DNA from 2 places in the Pseudomonas sp. MBLB4123 genome. Region 1 is predicted to be linked to the other one. Evidence: predicted binding sites of a transcription regulator. Region 1 holds the regulator's gene; the other holds the start of a gene.
What was found. Region 1 encodes FliA, which starts transcription of late flagellar genes. Its sites were predicted from a motif close to CTAAAGTTTNNNNNNNNNNNGCCGNTAA; they were not measured.

Region 1 (3,466 bases):
GGACAACTTGGCGCCATCGCGTTCGCTGCGGGCGAGGAACAACTCGATGCGCTTGGCCAGCTCGCGGAAACCATCGGCGCCCATTTCCCGGCGCATGAAACGTCCCCACTCGGCGCTCAGGGTCTGTGCCTCGCTGCCGAGGTCGTTGACCAACGGCGCGCTCTGCTCGACCAGATCCATGGTCCGGTTCGCCGCCTTCTCGGTCATCGTCACCACATAATTCAGGCGCTCGGTGGCATCGGTGATTTGCGAGACTTCCTGGGCATGGGGCACGCGCGGATCGAGTTGGAAGTTGACGATGGCGTTGTGCAACTCGCGCGTCAGCTTGCCGACTTCGTGGTACAGGCCACGGTCGCGGGTTTTATTGAGTTCATTGATCAGCTGCACCGCTTCGCCAAAGTTGCCTTGATCCAGGCTGTCGACCAATTGGCGCGCGTTTAACTTCAGGCTCGACTCGAGGTCGGCCTGCGGGGAATCTTCGTGTTCCATAGCACCCTCGCGGCAGACATCAGCCGTTGACCCGCTCGAAAATCTTCTCGATCTTTTCTTTCAGCACCTGGGCCGTGAACGGCTTGACCACATAGCCATTCACCCCGGCTTGCGCGGCCTCGATGATCTGGTCGCGCTTGGCCTCGGCGGTGACCATCAGTACCGGCAGGTGCTTGAGCCGCTCGTCCGCCCGTACCGCGCGGAGCAGGTCGATCCCGGTCATGCCCGGCATGTTCCAGTCGGTCACCAGAAAATCGAAACTGCCGCTGTGCAACATCGGCAGGGCGGTGGTGCCGTCGTCGGCCTCCGCGGTATTGGTGAACCCCAGATCACGCAGGAGGTTCTTGATGATCCGGCGCATCGTTGAAAAGTCATCAACGATGAGGATTTTCATGTTCTTGTCCAAGTCGACCTCCGTACAGTCCTAAACGCAGCCAGCCTCTGGCTGCGCCCTTAATCGTGAAACCGGCCTGACAGGCCGTTGCAAAACCATTGCGATCAGCTGCGCCACGTTGCAATCAGGTAGGTGTTACTCGCTCACCTACAGGCCGTACAGGCCGTAATGCGCCTTATCTGACCCTCGTCCGCTACGTTTCCCAACGACCCGCTAATCTAGCTGTTCAGCGCGTGCGCCATTCGCTCAGCCGCGCACGCAGGCGTGCGGCGCACTGGCTGTGGATCTGGCTAACGCGCGACTCGCTGACCCCCAGCACCTCGCCGATCTCCTTGAGATTCAGCTCTTCGTCGTAATACAGCGCCAACACCAGTCGTTCGCGCTCCGGCAAGTTGGCGATGGCATCGGCCAGCGCCGCCTGGAAGCGCTCATCTTCCAGGCCACGAGAAGGTTCTTGGTGAGTGGCATTGGCGTCTTCGCACAGCCCCCCGTGCTCGCCGTCCTGCAACAGGTCGTCGAAGCTGAACAGGCGGCTGCCCAAAGTGTCGCCAAGAATGCCGTAGTAATCCTCGAGACTCAATTGGAGTTCGGCCGCAACCTCGTGATCTTTAGCGTCACGACCGGTTCTGGCCTCAATTACTCGGATCGCATCGCTGACCATGCGGCTGTTGCGGTGTACCGAACGCGGCGCCCAATCGCCCTTGCGCACCTCATCGAGCATCGAACCGCGAATGCGAATGCCGGCGAATGTCTCGAAGCTCGCGCCCTTGCTGGAGTCGTATTTCTTCGAGGCCTCGAGCAAACCGATCATGCCGGCCTGGATCAGATCGTCCACCTGCACGCTGGCCGGCAGGCGCGCCAGCAAGTGGTAGGCGATGCGCTTGACCAGGGGCGCATAGCGCTCGATCAACTGATACTGGGACTCTTGTCCTTGCGCCTTGCTGTACATACGAAGTCCGGAAGCTGCTGTCATACCGCCGAGTCCGCGGTCGGTTGCTGCACCAAGCGCTCGACGAAAAACTCCAGATGACCGCGCGGATTGGCCGGTAGCGGCCAGGCATCGACCTTCTGCGCGATCGCCTTGAACGCCAGGGCGCACCTGGAGCGTGGATAGGCGTCATAGACCGCGCGCTGCTTCTGCACGGCCTTGCGCACCGACTCGTCGTAGGGCACCGCGCCGACATACTGCAGGGCGACGTCGAGGAAACGATCGGTGACCTTGGTCAGTTTGGCAAAAAGATTGCGCCCCTCCTGTGGACTGTGCGCCATATTGGCCAGTACACGAAAGCGGCTCATGCCGTAGTCGCGATTGAGCAACTTGATCAGCGCGTAGGCGTCGGTGATCGAGGTCGGCTCGTCGCACACCACCACCAGCACCTCCTGGGCCGCGCGGACGAAGCTGACCACCGAGTCGCCGATGCCGGCGGCGGTGTCGATGATCAACACGTCGAGGTTGTCGCTGATGTCGCTGAAGGCCTGGATCAGGCCGGCATGCTGCAGGGGCGAGAGCTGCACCATGCTCTGCGTGCCCGAGGCGGCCGGAACGATGCGGATGCCGCCGGGGCCCTGCAGGATCACGTCGCGCAGGTCGCACTCGCCGCTGATCACATCGGCCAGGGTGCGCTTGGCGGTGAGGCCGAGCAGGACGTCGATGTTGGCCAGTCCCAGGTCGGCGTCCATCAACATGACCCGCCGGCCGACATCGGCCAGCGCCAGGGCCAGATTCACCGACACGTTGGTCTTGCCGACACCACCCTTGCCGCCGGTCACCGCGATCACCTGTACGGGATGCATACCCATGTTCTCTACACACCTTGTCTAACGTCGACGGGAGCCGCTTGGCTAAGCGTACCCCGCCAATCCGGCATGAGGTCAACCTGCGCCTCGTGCCACTGAGTCATCGCCGCGGCGCCGTCAACCGGCACGGCGCGTCGGCTGCTGATAGAGGCCGGCGAACAGCTCCGCCATCGCCTCCTCGCTTGGATCTTCCGCACTCTGCAGCCCGACGGCCCGGCTCACCAACTGATGGCTGCGCGGTACCTGCAGATCATCCGGGATACGCGGACCATCGGCCACATAGGCTACCGGCAGGCGCTGACCTATCGCCAGCCCCATGACCTCGCCCAGGCTGGCGGCCTCGTCCAGCTTGGTCAGGATGCAACCGGCCAGACCACAACGCTTGTAGCTATGGTAGGCGGCTTTGAGTACCTGGCTCTGGCTGGTGGCGGCCATGACCAGGTAGTTCCTGGACTTGATCCCGCGGCTGGCCAGGGCCTCCAGCTGCATGCGCAGCGCCGGGTCGTTGGCCGGCAGGCCGGCCGTGTCGATCAGCACCAGGCGCTTCTTCGCCAGAGGTGCCAGGGCCTGGGTCAGCGATTGGCCGGGATCGACCAGGGTGACCGGCACGCCGAGGATGCGGCCGAGGGTCTTGACCTGCTCCTGGGCGCCGATGCGGTAACTGTCCAGGCTGACCAGGGCGAGGCTCTGGGCGCCGTGCTTGAGCACATAACGCGCCGCCAGCTTGGCCAGGGTGGTGGTCTTGCCCATGCCGGCCGGGCCGACCAGGGCGATCACCCCGCCCTC
Region 2 (3,466 bases), 1.0 Mb from region 1:
TCTCGCGCAATGCCAACAACCCCTTGTCGGCCTGCTGACCGGCCTGGCCGATCACCCCCACCGCCTCGCGAGCGCCCTCCTGCAATGCGCCGATATGCGCCTGGATGTCGCCGGTCGACTGCTGGGTCTTGCTCGCCAGCGCGCGCACCTCGTCGGCCACCACGGCGAAGCCGCGACCGCTCTCTCCGGCGCGCGCCGCCTCGATCGCCGCATTCAGCGCCAACAGGTTGGTCTGCTCGGCGATACCATGGATCACCGTCAGCACCACCTCGATCTGCTCGCTCTGCCGCGCCAGGCGCTCGATCACCGCCGCGCCGTCACCCACGCGCCCCACCAGCTCTTCGATGGCGCTACCGACCCGAGTGGCGATCGCCGCGTTGTCGTCGGCCGCCTGGCGAATCGCCGCCACCCGCTGCAGGGCCTCCTGCATGGCCTGACTCTCCGCCTGCGCCTCGTCAGCCATCTGCGCCAGTGCCTGAAGGCTGCCGGCCACTTCGTCCCGCTGACGCCCGGCCGCTGCCTCCGCCGCGGCGCTGCGCGCGCTCAGGCTGGCGATTTCCTGGCCGGTGCGCACCGCCACCTCCCCCGCCTCGCGGACGATCGGCTGCAGCTTGGCGACGAAGCGATTGACCGCCGCCGCCATGTCGCCGATCTCGTCGCGACTGGCCAACTCGACCCGCCGCGTCAAATCCCCCTCACCGGCCGCCCAGTCATCCAGCGCGACGATCAGCGTATGCAGCCGGCTGAGCACCCGGCGCCCGAGCACCAGCGCCACCACCAGGAGAATGCCCAGGCCGATCAGCGCCAGGCCCAGGCCGATATTCCAGCGCAACTCGGCGGCAGCCGCCTCGACCGCCAGACGACTGTTGTGCGTCATGTCCGCCGCCACCCGCTGCGCGCTGCCCAGGCGCGCGGCCAGGGCCGAACCGCTGTCGGCCGCGGCACGACTCAGGCCATCGGACACCAGCTGACCACTGCTGCCGATCAGGGCGACGAAACGCTGGTCCAGGGCCGACAGCTCCTGCTCCACCTCGACGGTGGAGACCCCCAACAGCACCTTGCCGATTTCCGCCCCCATGGGGCTGATCGAGGCCTCGCTGACATGCACGCCCGGATCGCCTGCCGCGGCATTGAGCAGCTTGTCCAGGGTGCCGCGCCCCTCGCCGCGCTCGATCAACGCCTTGACTCGCGGATCCTGACGATTGACGTGCCGGGTCAGGCGCTCGCCCTGGGCATCCAGGTACACGGCGAACAACACCCCCGGGTTGCGATGAGCCATGCGCACCAGCTCGGTCAGCGCCGGCACATCGCTGTCCCAGATGGCCTTGGGTGCGACCGCGGCGAGCAGCTGCGCCTGATCATCGGCCGACTGGCGGAGATTGCGCCCCAGGACCTCGCGCAACTGGGCCTGCTCGGCGCTCAGGCGCTGCTTCAGGCCGTCGGTCAGACTGCCCTGCATCCGCGCGGAGACCCCCTCCAGGCCGCCCTGCACCTCGCGCCCGGCCGCCTCGAGATCGCCCGACAGGCGCCGAGTATCCGCACCGAGGCGCTGCCCCAGGTCCTCCACCAGCGCCGTGACCGTCGTGCGCGTAAGCGCCACCGCCACCAGCACCTGTGCCAGCAAGGCCGCCCCCAGGGCCAAAAACACCGGACGCAGCAGGCGGCTGCGCAACAACAGAACGATGGCGGACACGGGCAGGACTCCTCTTAAACCGTACAGGCTATAACGGCGGCAACCGGGAAAGGTTTAGCCCTCACAGGCGCCGCACCAGAACGACAAAGGGCCGCACGAGGCGACCCTTTGCTGCGGCAGCACCGACTATCAGGCGAACGGATGGCGCAACACGATGGTCTCGTTGCGGTCCGGGCCGGTGGAGATGATGTCGATCGGCGCACCGACCAGCTCCTCGACGCGCTTAATGTAGGCCCGGGCATTGGCCGGCAGCTCGTCCAGGCTCTTGGCGCCCAGGGTGGACTCGCTCCAGCCCGGCATCTCCTCGTACACCGGCTGCAGACCCAGGTAGCTGTCGGCATCGGTGGGCGCGTCGACCAGCACCTGGCCCGCGGCATCCTTGTAGCCGGTGCAGATGCGGATGGTCTCCAGGCCGTCGAGCACATCCAGCTTGGTCAGGCACAGGCCGGAGATGCTGTTGATCTCGATGGCGCGACGCAGGATCACCGCATCGAACCAGCCGCAGCGGCGGGCGCGCCCGGTGGTGGCGCCGAACTCGTGGCCGCGCTTGGCGAGGAAGGCGCCGACGTCATCGAACAGCTCGGTGGGGAACGGACCGGAACCGACCCGGGTGGTGTAGGCCTTGGTGATGCCGAGGATGTAGTCCAGGTACAGCGGACCGAAGCCCGAGCCGGTGGCGATGCCGCCGGCGGTGGTGTTGGAGCTGGTCACGTAGGGATAGGTGCCGTGGTCGATGTCCAGCAGCGAGCCCTGGGCGCCCTCGAACATGATGTCCTTGTCCGCGCGGCGCAGCTCGTGCAGCACCGCGGTGACATCGGCCATCATCGGCTTGAGCAGCTCGGCGTACTCCATGCACTCGTCCAGGGTCTTCTGGAAGTCGATGGCCGGCTCCTTGTAGAAGTTCTGCAGCACGAAGTTGTGGTAGTCCAGCAACTCGCCGAGCTTGGCGGCGAAGCGCTCGCGGTGGAACAGGTCGCCGACCCGCAGGCCGCGGCGCGCCACCTTGTCTTCGTAGGCTGGGCCGATGCCGCGACCGGTGGTGCCGATCTTGGCGTCGCCCCGGGCCTTCTCCCGCGCCTGGTCGAGAGCCACGTGGTAGGACAGGATCAGCGGGCAGGCCGGGCTGATGCGCAGGCGCTGACGCACCGGCACGCCCTTCTCTTCCAGCTTGGTGATTTCGCGCAGCAGCGCATCGGGGGCGACCACCACACCGTTGCCGATCAGGCACTCGACACCCTCGCGCAGGATGCCCGAGGGGATCAGGTGCAGCACGGTCTTCTCGCCGTCGATGACCAGGGTGTGGCCGGCATTGTGGCCACCCTGGTAACGCACCACGGCGGCGGCCTGCTCGGTCAGCAGGTCGACGATCTTGCCCTTGCCCTCATCGCCCCACTGGGTCCCCAGGACTACGACATTCTTACCCATAACACTTGTCCTCTTCGCGCAAGCTTGATGCCGGCCGCAGCCGGCGGAAACGATTCAGGACGCCAGCGGCGCCACCTGCCAACGGCCATCGCGCAGCAGCAGCTGGCGATCGCAGCCGGCCTCATGCGCATCGGTCAATTCCTGCCCGGGCAGCGCCTGCACCACGCGCGCACCCTCGCTGCGCAGGCGCTGGACCGCCTGCCACAGGTATACATCGTGACTGTCCGGCGCCCAGATGCCGGCCGGCTGCTCGCCGAGCTGCATCCGTCCCAGGCCGACCAGGGTCTTCAGGTCGGTGGAGAAGCCCGTGGCCGGCCGCGCTCGACCGAAGTCGGCGCCGATGTCGTC

Region 2: ACSX1C_RS12925 (methyl-accepting chemotaxis protein) is a predicted target of FliA. The motif match lies at 1,724-1,751, and genes of this name have one in related genera.

The regions. Positions count from the first base shown of each region.
Region 1 is NZ_CP196711.1:1,769,907-1,773,372, forward strand. Features, by position in the region: gene ACSX1C_RS08175 (protein phosphatase CheZ) at 1-489, opposite strand, end outside; gene ACSX1C_RS08180 (chemotaxis response regulator CheY) at 509-883, opposite strand; gene fliA (RNA polymerase sigma factor FliA) at 1,110-1,856, opposite strand; gene fleN (flagellar synthesis regulator FleN) at 1,853-2,683, opposite strand; gene flhF (flagellar biosynthesis protein FlhF) at 2,798-3,466, opposite strand, start outside.
Region 2 is NZ_CP196711.1:2,794,682-2,798,147, forward strand. Features, by position in the region: gene ACSX1C_RS12925 (methyl-accepting chemotaxis protein) at 1-1,693, opposite strand, end outside; gene ACSX1C_RS12930 (adenylosuccinate synthase) at 1,823-3,118, opposite strand; gene ACSX1C_RS12935 (ATP phosphoribosyltransferase regulatory subunit) at 3,173-3,466, opposite strand, start outside.